DNA from 2 places in the Thermomicrobium sp. genome. Region 1 is predicted to be linked to the other one. Evidence: riboswitches for the same ligand, from Rfam matches in the RefSeq annotation. Region 1 holds a riboswitch; the other holds the start of a gene.
The links. A riboswitch is a leader RNA that binds a small molecule or an ion and turns the genes downstream of it on or off. The one in region 1 is predicted to bind thiamine pyrophosphate.

Region 1 (7,036 bases):
AAGAGTGGACCCTCGCGAATGAACCCATATTCGTCGATCGGTCCGCGGCTGTTCATGAATGCCCAGAAAGGCGAGGCAACCGTGTGCTTCGTTTCGGGAACGAAGATCGCTGCAGTGACGCCGTAGCGACTGAGTGACGGATCGTCGCCCACGTTACCGGATCGGTCGAGGGTCGCCGTGACCAGTTGGCCGAGGGGTAACGGTGGGGCGTCGAGCAATTTTCGGAATGTCGCATAGGTCGGACCAGATGGATCGTCAGGATCGCCGGCCACGTTGATTTCAGCAGGACCGTATTCGACGAAGCTGTTGTCTCCGTATTGTCGCAGACCAGTCACGAGTTCCTTCGCCAGGAGACCGTTGGTCACACGCCAGGGCGAGTCGTACGGCTCTCGTTCATTCAGCTCCATGCGCGTCTTGTCGAAATACTGCACGGATCGAGCTCCGCCCTCAGCCTCGTGATAGCGCTCCCACAGTGCCGGTGTAATCGGTCCAGGACCCCACATCCAAGTCCGCGCTGCCCGACCGTTCCGCACCGGCGAGTCAGTCCTTGCCCATGTGCGACTGAATTCGTCGTGCGCGAACTCCTCAGCCCGTAAACTGGCCAGCGGTGCGACCGCGACGAGTATCACGAGCGTGCAGAAAGCAGACAACCACCGACCACGCATCGGAGACCCCCCTTCCTGCTCCGTTTTCGCCACCCTTCACAACGAAGGTTCGCAGCACGACGGGAACAGAGGTGTTCCCGTTGTGACGGACGACTTCATTTCCGTCGGCGAGTGCGAACGCACTCCACCTGTAGCCGGCCTGCCCGTGCGAGACGGACTGCGCCTCTGCTCTGCTCGCGCGGAGAATCAGCACGCACACGCAAACTGGTAGCGTGCGAGGTACCTTAGGGCCAACCGTCCATGAAGCGAGGATCCAGCAGACGGCTCGCTTGCCGAACATCGTCCACTTTGTTACGGTATTCCTTCGACAACGAGGCGGCTGCGGGAGCTCGGGGGTAACCGGGCTGAGAGGGTGGCGAGTCCGCTGCCACCGACCGCGGAACCTGAACTGGGTAATGCCAGCGGAGGGAAAGCCGTGACGCTCATCGGACGATCCTCGTCCTCCTCTCGCTCCCGATCCAACACGGTGCTCGCCAGCTCTTCGCGGAACTACAGCAGGCCCACGTGCCAGTCGCTCGACGAGCGAAGGCCATTGCTGCTCCACCGGACGCCCTTCTGCGGAGGTCTGTAGTGAGCCACGTCGATGCTGGCTGGCGCCTGGAACTCCGCGGCGTCACCAAGATCTTCCAGCGTGACCAGCTGGAGGTTCATGCTCTCGGCCCACTCGACCTGCGCGTCGCCGACGGTGAGTTCGTCAGCATCATCGGGCCATCCGGATGCGGGAAGAGCACGCTTCTCGACATGATCGCCGGTCTCGAGCAACCGACCAGCGGTGAGATCTGGCTCGACGGAGCTCCTGCCCCGTATCGGCTCGGCAGGGTCGCCTACATGCATCAGCGCGACTTGCTTCTCCCCTGGCGGACGGTACTCGAGAACGCGATCCTTCCCCTCGAGGTGAAGCGCGTTCCTCGTCGCCAGGCCATCGAGCGAGCTATGCCGTGGCTCACTCGTTTCGGCTTAGCCGAGTTCGCTTCCAGTTATCCAGCCCAGCTCTCGGGCGGGATGCGCCAGCGCGCGGCATTTTTGCGTACGCTGCTCACCGAATGCCCGCTCATGCTGCTCGACGAGCCATTCGGTGCACTCGATGCTTTGACACGCTCGAGCATGCAGGAGTGGCTACTCATGCTGTGGGAGGAACTCGACCGCACCGTCATCCTCGTCACGCATGACGTTGAGGAAGCGCTCTTGCTCAGCGATCGCGTCGTCGTTCTCAGCCAGCGTCCGGGAACGGTCGTGGCCGACATTCGTGTCGATTTGCCGCGCCCCCGAACGTACGCGGTCGTGACCGACCACGCATTCGTCTCCCTCAAAGCGCGCTTACTCGCCACGCTGCGTCGCCAGCCAACCCTGGGAGTTGTGACCGATGATGCGTGACCGAGTGTTACCGGGCCTTCTCCTGATGACAGCTCTCTCCGCCTGGGAACTGTCCTGCAGCGCATTCGCGGTCCCAGATTGGGTTCTGCCTCCACCGAGCGCGATCCTCGCCGCGCTGCTCCGCGATCACCGTCTTCTCCTCTTTCATCTCAGTGTCACCATGCAGGAAATCGGGTTAGGACTCATCGTTTCCATCGTCCTGGCGATCGTCCTGGCGACCGGTATCGTCGCCTCGCGGGTGATCGAACGGTCGGTGTATCCGCTCGTGGTCGCCTCCCAAGCGATCCCGATCGTTGCGCTGGCCCCGCTCCTCCTGATTTGGTTCGGCTACGGCTTGACACCTAAGGTAATCGTCGTCGTACTGATCTGCTTCTTCCCGATCGCCGTCAACCTGGTCGACGGCCTCCGCGGGGTCGATCACGAACTGATCGACATGGTCCGCAGTTTGGGTGCCTCGAAATGGCAGACTCTCCGTCTGGTGAGGTTCCCGGCGGCTCTCCCAGCATTCTTCTCCGGACTCCGCGTCGCTGCTGCTGTAAGCGTGATCGGTGCCCTCATCGGGGAATGGATAGGAGCTTCCGCTGGGCTCGGCTATCTCATGATCCGGGCAGCCTCGCAATTCCACACTGATCGCGTCTTCGCTGCTGTTCTCGTGAGTGCACTCGTCAGCATCGCACTGTTCGCCAGCGTGACCTGGCTCGAGCGTCTGACCCTTCCCTGGCGCACCCGACCGCGAACGGAATCCTGAGAGGAGGTCATCGATGATCTTGGCCGATCGCTACACCCGCCGACGTTTCCTCGCCCTCGGTGCCATCGCTCTCGCCACCGCCTGTCGTGGCGGAGCAGCGTCGCCACCGACCGAGACGCCCCCTGCATCGACTCCAGCCCCGCTCGGCCCCACGCCTGCATCCGGCTCACTCGAAGGAGTCAGCGTCGCCTTGGACTGGTACCCCTGGTCCAATCACACCGGACTGCTCATGGCGCAGGAGCGAGGTTTCTTCCGCGAGCTGGGACTCAAGGTCACCCTCGACGTGCCAGCCAACCCGGAAGACGTGCTCAAACTCGTGGCCACTGGACGCAATACGTTCGGCATCAGCTACCAGACCGACGTCCTCCTCGCCCGCGCGGAAGGCATCCCGATCGTCTCGATCGCAGCGCTCGTCCAGCATCCGTTGAATTCCGTCATGGCGCTGGAGCGAAGCGGTATCACGCGACCACGCGACCTCGTCGGTAAGCGGGTCGGTTACCCTGGTCTCCCCAGCGACGAAGCCCTGCTGGCCACCATGTTGGAAACCGACGGTGCACGCCTCGACGACGTGACACTGGTGAACGTCGGTTACGAGCTCGTGCGAGCCTTGCTGAGTGGCCAGGTCGACGCTGTGATCGGAGCATATTGGGTTCACGAGTCGATTCTCATCGAGCAACAAGGCGAACGACCCGTCATTTTGCGCGTCGAACAGTGGGGCGTACCCGATTTTTACGAACTCGTCATGGTGACGAGCGAGCGACAGGTCCGCGAGCAACCTGATCGCATCCAGCGCTTCGTGCGCGCGATGATCCGAGGGTATCGTGAAGCCGCGGCTGATCTCGACGGAGCAGTCCAGCTTCTCGTTCGCACGTATCCGGAAACGAATCAGGCGCTCGAAGAACGTGGCATCCGCCTCCTAGCCCCGCTGTGGACGGAAGGAGTACCGATCTTCGGCTGGCAAGAGGAAAACCGCTGGACCGACTACGCCGCCTGGATGCGCTCTCGTGGACTCTTACACGGCGACGTGGATGCCCGGCTCGCCTTCACGAACCGGTTCGTGGAGGCAGCGCGCGAGTAACCGGGCGGCACTCACGCTGCGCCTGTCCGCATAGACGAGACATCGTATCCTCGCGGCCCGATGCTCACCGATTGGTCCAGCGACACAGCAGTACACCCGACGAGCGCAATTCGCCCGTTCCGACCGAGCAGCCGCACGCTCACGACGCGCGAACGACCGCCGATCGCATCCGACCGGCGGGTGATATTGGGCATCCCCTCGACGGCGCAATCGCTCCGCCGGCGCTGCCGCGTGCATCCGTCGGCTTCACCCGAGAGCGAGCATCGCCTCTAAGGCACGCCGTGCCGGCACCGCGATCTCCTCGGGAACCGTAATCACATGCTTGAGATCGCGCAGCGACTCGTACACCTTTTCGAGCGTCACTCGCTTCATGTATTGACAGATCGCGTCCTCGCGGACCGGGATGAAGCGCTTTCCCGGGGCTTTCTTGTGCAACCGGTGCAGGATACCGACTTCCGTTGCCACAACGAATTCTCGTGCTGCCGACTGAGCAGCGTAGCGGACCATCCCTTCGGTCGAGAGCAACTTCGCATCCGGGCGAAGGAAGATACACGTCGAGCTGCAACCACACTCCGGGTGGATGAGGAATTCCGCGTCCGGATGCGCAGCGAGCTGCGCAGCAAGATCCTCACTCCGAATCCCCGCATGGACATGACACTCGCCGAGCCAGATATCCAACTTGCGGCCCGTCACGCGCTCGACATGTGCACCGAGGAACATGTCGGGGACGAAGAAGATCGGTCGATCTTCTGGCAGGCTCGCGACCACCTCCACCGCGTTTGCGCTCGTGCAACAGATATCGGCCAAGGCCTTCACTGCTGCACTGGTATTTACGTAGGCCACGACGATTCCGTCAGGGTGTTGCTCGCGCCAGGCCCGCACGTCCTCCGGGCTGATCGTCTCGGCGAGCGAGCAGCCTGCCTCGAGATCAGGCAGGAGAACTGTTTTCTCGGGATTCAAAATCGCCGCGGTCTCGGCCATGAAATGCACGCCACAGAAAACGATGACTTCGGCATCCGTCCGCGTCGCTTCGCGCGACAACCCGAGCGAATCACCGACGAAGTCAGCGATATCCTGCACCTCCGGCCGCTGGTAGCTATGTGCCAGGATGACTGCACAACGCTCTTCCTTGAGCCGAAGAATCTCTCGAACGAGTTCCTGCTGTTCCATCAGATCGACTACCCTCCTTCAGCGTTCGTCGATAGCCACGACCTCCAGGGAGATGTCGAGTGCAGGTGCTGAGTGCGTCAGCGCGCCGACCGAAATCGCATCCACTCCTGTCTCAGCGACCGCCCGGACGCGCTCGAGCGTCACACCACCGGATGCCTCCACCTTGGCGCGTCCAGCTACGCGACGCACGGCCTCACGCATCGTCTCGAGATCCATGTTGTCGAGCAGAATCCAATCCGCACCAGCGGCCACCGCCTCTTCCAATTCCTCTAGCGTCGTCACTTCGACTTCGACCATCATGGTATGGGGAATCGCGTTGCGTACCCGCCGCACAGCTTCGCGTACACTTCCTGCCACCCGGACGTGGTTGTCCTTGATGAGAACCCCATCGAACAGACCGAACCGGTGGTTCCGACCACCACCGACGCGTACGGCGTACTTCTCGAGCAACCGCAGCCCAGGTGTCGTTTTGCGGGTATCCAGGATCATCACGCCCGTCCCAGCCACTGCATCGACGAAGCGGCGAGTCACTGTCGCGATACCGGAAAGGCGCTGCACGAGGTTGAGTGCCAGTCGTTCGCCAGCGAGTATGCCGCGCAGCGGTCCGATAACTTGACCGACGACGGTGCCCTCCGGAACCATCTCTCCATCCCGACGTATCGTCGTGACCCTCAGGCGCGTGTCGAGTTCGGCGAAGACCGCTTCGATCACGGGCATGCCGCAGAGGACACCTGGTTGCCGCATCACGATTTCCGCAGTACCGGTCGCCCCCGGAGGCACGACCGCAAGAGTGGTGCGGTCCCCATGTCCCAAATCCTCGCGCAACCACGCGCAGACCGCTTCGCGGAGCACCAGAAGCGGAATGTCCCAGTCGGGCGCAACCAAGGCACTGCTCCTCGGTACAGTCGCTACCGTTCGAGACCCACATTTTCCCTCTTCCCAGGATAGTCGAGCACCACCAGCTCCGACCAACTCGCTTCAGTATTCCGAACACGAAGCACGACGGGCAGAGCCTTTACTCTCGCAAGCTTTCTCACGGGTTCATCGCGAGGGGCGAACGCCCCCAGCTCCGCGAAGTCGCGGCCCAGCTGATGCATCGCACGAAGAGGCATGTCGGGAACCATCGGTCAACGGTCGACTGGACGGTAAAACCATCCAGAACTCGAGCACATGTCCCGTACCAACCGCTGATCCCGTGCTGTCATCTCCCCGAAAGGTCGACACCCTCTCGCCGCGACTTCGTCTTCGATCATGCACGGCTGCACAGTGGATCAGCACGCCCACGTCCCCCTGGGGTACACCCAGTGAGGTCGCAGAGAGAGACCCGCCTGGTATCGGGACTCGTGGGGTGGCCAGCCGGAAAGAGCTGGCCACCCGTGCTGTGGGAGGGCGGAAGTATGCGGAGGAGGTAGAGCGTCCGGCGCCGCACCGATCTACGAATGTGCTGAACGATCACGGCACGCTCTTGATGTACTCCACGAGGGCACCCAGAATCTCAGGCTTTTGGAGTTCGGGCATGAAGGGCTGAATCACATTCGCCATCGAGCCCTTCGGATAGCCCCTGACGATTTTGGCATCCGGCCGCAGTATCGATTCGCGCAGATAGGCGTCATCAACGACGACGCTCGAGCCATCCTCGAGCTGCACCTTCTTGCCGTAAATACCGTTCAGCGCCGGGCCGATCCCCGCTTGCCCCGTCGTGCTATGACAAGTGCTGCACGCATATTTATTGAAGAGTTCTTTCCCTCATACAGCGAGTTCTGCATTCACCGGCGGTGGTGTGCTTTTCTGCCCTGTCCCTCCTCCACCACTACACGCGACCAGGAGGATAGCCGCCAGCAAGCAGCCGAACCGCACCAAACGACGCAGTGCAATACCCCCTTGCGGCACACACATGCCGAATACCGAACTCCACGGCCCGTGTCACACGGAATCGAAAGACGAGCGCGGCGGGGGTGACTCGGGATCCAGCTGCACGCCGACCGGATGATCTATCGTTGC
Region 2 (7,036 bases), on a different contig from region 1:
TGCCGATCGTCTTGTTGATCTCGTTGAGTTCCCAGCGGCGATCGGCTGTCGTGGCGACGATCCCCGCGGTCACATCGCCATGTCCACTGAGATACTTGGTCGCGCTGTGGATCACGTAATCGGCGCCGAGCGCCCCGGGACGCACGAGATAGGGTGTGGCGAAGGTGTTGTCGACCGCCAGCCGAGTGCCGTAGCGGTGGGCGAGTTCCGCGAGGCTGGGAAGGTCGGTGACGCGGAGCAGCGGGTTGGAGATCGTCTCGCAGAGAAGCAACCGCACTCCACCGCGACGCAGCGCAGCTTCCACTCGATCGAGATCGAGGACATCGACGAACTCGATCCGTACCCCGAGCGATCCGAAGATCGTGCGGAGGAGAGTGATGGTCTGACCATACAGATCGCGCGAGGCGACGATGCGATCCCCAGCCTCGACGCAGGAGAGGATCGTGGCGTGCAGGGCGGCCATTCCGGAGGCAAAAGCGAGCGCTGCTTCCTGCTCTTCCAGAGACGCTACCGCTATCTCGAGTGCTTCCGTCGTCGGGTTGCCGTAGCGTCCATACACGAAGACTCCAACAGCACCGCCGAGTGCTGCGTCCATCTGCTCGATGCTCGGGTAGAGGAAGGTCGAGGCTGGATAGATCGGGGTCGTGGTGGGGATGAAGTCACGAGGGTTCGGACGCTCGCCGGCGTGGACGGCACGGGTTGCGAATCGCAAGTGAAGTCGGCGCTGATCGTCCATCGTCTCCCTACCCTCTTCGCCTCTCGCCAGCCCGCTCTGCGCCAGGTTTTGCGCGGAAGTATAAAGGCTGATCTAGCCCCTTTTCGCATGGTGAGTCAGCACCTGCTGGGGCTACCCATCCTTAACGGCATTTCCGACTGCACGTGCTGACTTCGGTCTTCGATCGAGGAAACGCGCCGCAAGGATGGCGTCTGGTCGAGCGCGTACGCTCCTCCGCTGCGGAGCGAAAGACGTGCTTCGCGGGCGTTCCGGAGAGGGGGGTGCTCGGTCGCGTGTGCGATGCCTTCGATCCGCGCCAGGCCGAGCGCTGATGGTTGTCCGTGCGACTCGCTCATGTTATGCTCGGCACAACGGGTGCCAGGGGTGCGCGGAAGCGCTGAGAGGTCGACGCTCGGTCGACCAACCCTCCGAACCTGATCTGGGTAATACCAGCGCAGGGACGGCACCGCTCCTCAGCTCTTCCACCACCCGCCGCCCCGTCGGGTCGGCGGATCGTTTTTCCGCCGCCTCGTCCTGTGACGCGACGAGAGACGGGAGGTGGCGATGTCGATGCGAGTTCCGAAGGCTCTCACGATCGCGGGGTCCGATTCGGGTGCCGGTGCCGGCATCCAGGCAGACCTGAAGACCTTCAGCGCGCTCGGCGTCTATGGTTCGACGGTGATCACGGCGATCACGGCGCAGAATACGGTCGGGGTGACGGCAGTGCACGAGATCCCGACGGACATCGTGGCAGCGCAACTCGACGCAGTCATGGAGGACATCGGCGCCGATGCCGCCAAGACCGGTATGTTGAGCTCGGCTGCCATCATCGAGACGGTCGCGGCCGGAGTGCGTCAGCACCGCATCGAGCGGCTAGTCGTCGATCCGGTGATGGTCGCCAAGAGCGGAGACCGCTTGCTCCGTGAGGATGCTGTCGCCGCTTTGCGTGATCTCCTCCTACCACTCGCGTACATCGTGACTCCCAATGCTCCAGAAGCCGAAGTGCTCTGCGGCCGACCAGTCCGCAACGAGGCCGACATGCGCGAGGCGGCACGTGCCATCCATGCTTTCGGCCCCCGCTATGTCGTACTCAAGGGTGGGCACGTGCCGGGGGAACAAGTCGTCGATCTCCTGTTCGACGGGCAGTCGTTCGAGCGCTTCGTGCTGCCGCGCGTCGAGACACCGCACACGCATGGGACCGGCTGCACCTTCTCCACGGCGATCGCGGCTTTCCTGGCCCGCGGTTTCGACGTTCCGACAGCGGTCTGGGAGGCCAAGCAGTATCTCCACCGTGCGCTGGAGGCTGCCTTTGCGATCGGCCGGGGGCGCTCACCGGTCCATCACTTCCATGCCTGGTGGGTACCGGTGCCGGAAACACAGGAGGTGCGGGATGGCTGAAACTCCAGAACGCGCCTGGACGATGATCGAGGACGAGCCGCTCAAGATCGCCGATCGCGAGTTTCGCTCGCGTCTCATCCTCGGTACGGGGAAGTGGCGCTCGAACGAAGAGATGCTGGCAGCGCTCGAGGCCTCGGGCTGCGAGATGGTGACGGTCGCACTCCGCCGCATCGATTTCGACGACCCGAAGAGCCGAAGCATTCTCGAGGTGATCGACTGGACCAAGTATCAGATTCTCCCCAATACGGCCGGCTGCCGCACCGCCGAAGAAGCGATCCGCGTGGCCCGGCTGGCGCGGGCGATGGGTCTTTCCAACTGGGTCAAGCTGGAAGTGATTCCAGACCCGAAGTATCTCTTGCCGGATCCGATCGGGACGCTCGAGGCAGCGAAGGTGCTCGTCAAAGAAGGATTCGTCGTCCTGCCGTACATCAACCAGGATCCAGTCCTGGCCAAGCAGCTCGAGGAGATCGGGTGCGCGACGGTGATGCCGCTCGCCTCGCCGATCGGCTCCGGTCAGGGGCTGCCGGACTTTCGGTGGATCCAGATCATCGTCGAGCAGGCGAGCGTTCCGGTGATCGTCGATGCGGGTATCGGTGCGCCGTCGGATGCTGCACTGGCGATGGAACTGGGAGCCGATGCCTGTCTCATCAATACGGCGATCGCGCAGGCTGGTGATCCGGTGAAGATGGCACGAGCGATGCGCCTCGCGATCGAGGCCGGGCGGCTCTGCTACCTGGCTGGCCGGATCCCGAAGAAGCCGTACGCGTCAGCGAGTTCTCCGCTCGAGGGTGTTGTCCGTTAGGAGGTCTCGCGTGACGGTCTGGCGAGGGGCACGTCTCCACGAGGCGCTGCGTCTCTACGTGATCACCGATCGCGCACTCGCCCGCGGGCGCTCGGACATCGAGATCGCGCGGGAGGCGATCGCGGGCGGGGCGACAGCGCTCCAACTGCGCTGGAAGACCGGGCCGCTGAGCGAGGCACTCCAAATCGGACGCGCGTTGCGGGCGCTCTGCCGCGAGGCTGGCGTCCTGTTTGTCGTCAATGACCGTGTCGACCTCGCACTCGCTCTCGAGGCCGACGGCGTCCACGTCGGTGTGAGCGACCTACCGGTTCCGGAGACGCGGAAACTGGTCGCCGAGTCGATGGTCGTCGGCTTTTCGCCGGAGACGCTGGAACAGGCATTGGAAGCCGAGGCAGCTGGTGCCGACTACCTGGGCGTCGGACCGGTCTATCCGACCACCACCAAGCCGGACGCTGGTCCAGCAGTCGGACTCGAGCACCTGGCGCAGATCGCTGGGGCGGTCGGCATTCCGGTGGTCGGGATCGGTGGCATCACGGCTGCGAACGCCGCTGCAGTGATCCGTGCTGGTGCGGTCGGTGTCGCGGTGATCTCGGCGGTCGTCGGTGCCGAGAACGTCCGCGAGGCTGCACGGCAGCTCCGCGCGGTGGTCGATCGAGCGCTCGCTGCGCGGAGTGCGTGAGCGATGCGTGTGCCGCAGCTCCACCTGGTGACCGATCCCGAGGTTTGTCCCTTCGATCGCCTGCTGGACTTGCTCCCAGTGCTGGTCGCTGCCGGCGTCGACGCTGTGCACCTGCGGGCGCCCGACCGTGCGGCGGGCGACCTGCTCGCGGTAGCTCAGGAAGCTCGCCGCTTGGTCATGCCGCCAGCCGTGTTGCTGGTGAACGACCGGATCGATGTCGCGCTCCTGAGCGAAGCGGACGGCGTGCAGCTTCCCGAGCGTGGTCTTCCGCCTGAGGGCGCGCGACGCCTCCTGGGGCGTGGCCGTCTGGTCGGGTGCTCGGTACACAGCGTGACGGCAGCCGAACGAGCCGCGCAGGCGGGAGCAGACTTCCTGCTCTTCGGGAACGTTTTCGAGACGGCGAGCAAGCCCGGTCGGGCGGCAGCCGGCCCCGAGGCGCTCCAGGCGGTGACGCGAGCGGTACCCTGCCCGGTGATCGCGATCGGTGGGATCACGCCCGAGCGGGTACCGGCAATTGTGGCAACGGGGGCGCATGGTGTGGCAATCGTCCGCGGTATCTTGGCGGCCCCGGATCCGGTCGCTGCGGTGCACGCGTTTCGCGCAGCCTTGGACAAGGTGGGAGGAGCATGACGATCCGGCTGACGTTGAACGGCAAGCGTGTCGAACTGGACGGCGTGCGGACGATCGCCGATCTCCTCCGTTTGCGCGGACTGGATCCGCGACTGGTCGCGGTGGAGCACAATGGTGAGATCGTACCGCGCGAGCGGTACGAGGACTGCGAACTCCGCGACGGGGACGTGCTCGAGGTCGTCCATTTCGTCGGTGGAGGTTGAGCCCGAGCCGGCCGCGAGCGATACCTGGCCTCACGGGTGGTGCGCTCACCCTTCGTCGCCCGTGAGATCGAGGGGTGGTTCCCAGAGGTGACGCGAGAGATCGACACGATATTCGTCGATGAATGTGACTCCCTCTTCTTCCAAAAGCGCCCGCATCACGCTCGGGTGTCCCCAGGCCCAACCGCCAGTGAGTTCACCGTTGCGGTTCACGACCCGGTGCGCGACGGCCGCGACATCGGGTGGGGCCTCATGGAGAAGCCAACCGACCATTCGTGCCGATCGAGTGAGCCCGGCCGCACGAGCGATACGCCCATAGGTCGTGACGCGGCCCGGCGGGATACGCCGGACGATGGCGTAGACCCGCTCGGCGAACGGCGATGATCGCTGGCATCTCTGCGCCGTACCCATGAGCTCAGATCCGTGCCCTCACGAACAGGATACCGAGGACGATGAGGATCGTCCCGAACCAGACACGCAGTGGAAGCGGTTCGTGGAGCAAGAGCCGCGCAGCGATCACCTGCACCGCGATGACCGAGAGACCGGTCGTGATCGGATAAGCGACCGATAACGGAACGAAACGGAGGAGGACCGTCAGAGCCAAGACGGTGAGGAACCCGGCGAGATTGCCGACCACTTGCCAGAGAAGGAACGGCAACCAGCTGTTGCTCTGTGCCGCCAGCCGGAAGGCCAGTGCAGCCACGACGTTGAAGGCGAGGTGGGTGGCCAAAGCGGCGACGATGAGTTCGCTGCGATGAGCCAGCGGAAGCAGGTGATCGAGGACGGATCGACTCTCGGTCATCGCGCGCTTCCTTCCTCCCTGCGTCCAGTTCGTCGGTGGCCTTCGTCAGTGCTCTCGGCTGAGGAGTAGACTTGACGGGTACGGGTGCAGTCAATGCATCCGCCCAGTCCGATCGTGGGAGACGTGTCGATGCGCAACGTGCTGAAAAAGATCTTCGGCGACACGAACGAGCGCGAACTCAAGCGCTTGCGCCGGATCGTCGACGAGATCAATGCGCTGGAGCCCGAGTTCCAGCGGATGAGCGATGCCGAGCTGCGGGCCAAGACCGACGAGTTCAAGGCGCGCCTGCAAGACGGCGAGACACTCGACGACATTTTGGTCGAGGCGTTCGCGACCGTCCGTGAGGCTGCTCGGCGAACGCTGGGGATGCGGCATTTCGATGTCCAGCTGATGGCTGGCATCGTGCTGCACGAAGGCAAGATCGCCGAGATGAAGACTGGTGAAGGGAAGACTCTCGTTGCGACCCTGCCGCTGTACTTGAACGCTCTTTTGGGTCGAGGTTGTCACCTCGTCACGCCGAACGACTATCTCTCGCGCGTGGGTGGTGGCTGGATGGGCCCGATCTATCACTTCCTCGGGCTCACGGTTGGGGTGATCGCGCACGAGTTCTCGGGCATCTACGATCCGAGCTATACGCAGCCGGACCCGAGCCCGGATGACCGACTCAACCACTGGCGACCGGTCAGCCGGCGGGAGGCGTACCTGGCTGACATCACCTATGGAACGAATCACGAGTTCGGCTTCGACTACTTGCGCGACAACCTGGTCTATCGGCCGGAAGATATCGTCCAGCGCGAACTCTCCTATGCCATCGTCGATGAAGTGGACAACATCTTGATCGACGAGGCGCGGACGCCGCTCATCATCTCCGGTCCAGCGCGCGAGACGGTCGACCGGTACTACCAGTTCGCGCAGATTGCTCGTCAGCTCCGCCGCGACGTCCATTACACGGTCGATTTCAAGTACCGGACGGTCACGCTCACCGAGGCTGGCATCGATCGGGTGGAGCGGTTGTTAGGGATTCCGGAGGGGCATAGCCTCTACGACGATCGCTATTCGGATGCGGTGCACTATCTCGAGCAGGCACTGAAAGCGAAGGAACTCTACCTGCGTGACCGAGACTACATCGTGCGCGACGGTGAAGTCATCATCGTCGATGAGTTCACCGGCCGCATGATGCCGGGCCGCCGCTACAGCGAGGGATTGCACCAGGCGATCGAGGCCAAGGAGGGCTTGCGGGTCCGGCAGGAGACAGTCACGCAAGCGACGATCACCTACCAGAACTACTTCCGGATGTACGAGAAGCTCGCCGGGATGACCGGTACGGCGGCGACCGAGGCCGAGGAGTTCCAGACGATCTACAACCTCGAGGTTGTGGTCATTCCCACGCACAAGCCGATGATTCGCGTCGATTACCCGGACGTGATCTACCGGACCGAGGAAGGCAAGTTCCGCGCGGTGGTGCGCGAGATCGAGGAGATGCACGCGATCGGCCGTCCGGTGCTGGTCGGCACGACGTCGATCGAGAAGAGCGAGTACCTGAGCGAGCTCCTCAAGCGCAAGGGGATTCCACACGAGGTCCTGAATGCCAAGCATCACGAGCGCGAGGCGCTGATCGTCGCCAAGGCTGGGCAACGCGGCGCAGTGACGATCGCGACGAACATGGCTGGTCGTGGGACCGATATCGTGCTCGGCCCCGGTGTCGCCGAGCTCGGTGGACTGCACGTGATCGGTACCGAGCGTCACGAAGCTCGTCGGATCGATAACCAGTTGCGCGGGCGTGCTGGACGCCAGGGTGACCCCGGTTCGA

Region 2: linked by a shared signal. The riboswitch ahead of thiD (bifunctional hydroxymethylpyrimidine kinase/phosphomethylpyrimidine kinase) and the one ahead of ACWIVK_RS11755 (ABC transporter ATP-binding protein) in region 1 are both predicted to bind thiamine pyrophosphate.

The regions. Positions count from the first base shown of each region.
Region 1 is NZ_JBRBZA010000073.1:1,121-8,156, forward strand. Features, by position in the region: gene ACWIVK_RS11750 (hypothetical protein) at 1-665, opposite strand, end outside; TPP riboswitch at 977-1,093, shown strand; gene ACWIVK_RS11755 (ABC transporter ATP-binding protein) at 1,236-2,039, shown strand; gene ACWIVK_RS11760 (ABC transporter permease) at 2,029-2,787, shown strand; gene ACWIVK_RS11765 (ABC transporter substrate-binding protein) at 2,801-3,865, shown strand; gene nadA (quinolinate synthase NadA) at 4,112-5,035, opposite strand; gene nadC (carboxylating nicotinate-nucleotide diphosphorylase) at 5,054-5,920, opposite strand; partial or broken gene ACWIVK_RS11780 (c-type cytochrome) at 6,488-6,769, opposite strand.
Region 2 is NZ_JBRBZA010000044.1:483-7,518, forward strand. Features, by position in the region: gene ACWIVK_RS07875 (trans-sulfuration enzyme family protein) at 1-736, opposite strand, end outside; TPP riboswitch at 1,086-1,194, shown strand; gene thiD (bifunctional hydroxymethylpyrimidine kinase/phosphomethylpyrimidine kinase) at 1,280-2,113, shown strand; gene ACWIVK_RS07885 (thiazole synthase) at 2,106-2,915, shown strand; gene thiE (thiamine phosphate synthase) at 2,926-3,594, shown strand; gene thiE (thiamine phosphate synthase) at 3,598-4,224, shown strand; gene thiS (sulfur carrier protein ThiS) at 4,221-4,427, shown strand; gene ACWIVK_RS07905 (MGMT family protein) at 4,473-4,835, opposite strand; gene ACWIVK_RS07910 (SMR family transporter) at 4,840-5,226, opposite strand; gene secA (preprotein translocase subunit SecA) at 5,356-7,036, shown strand, end outside.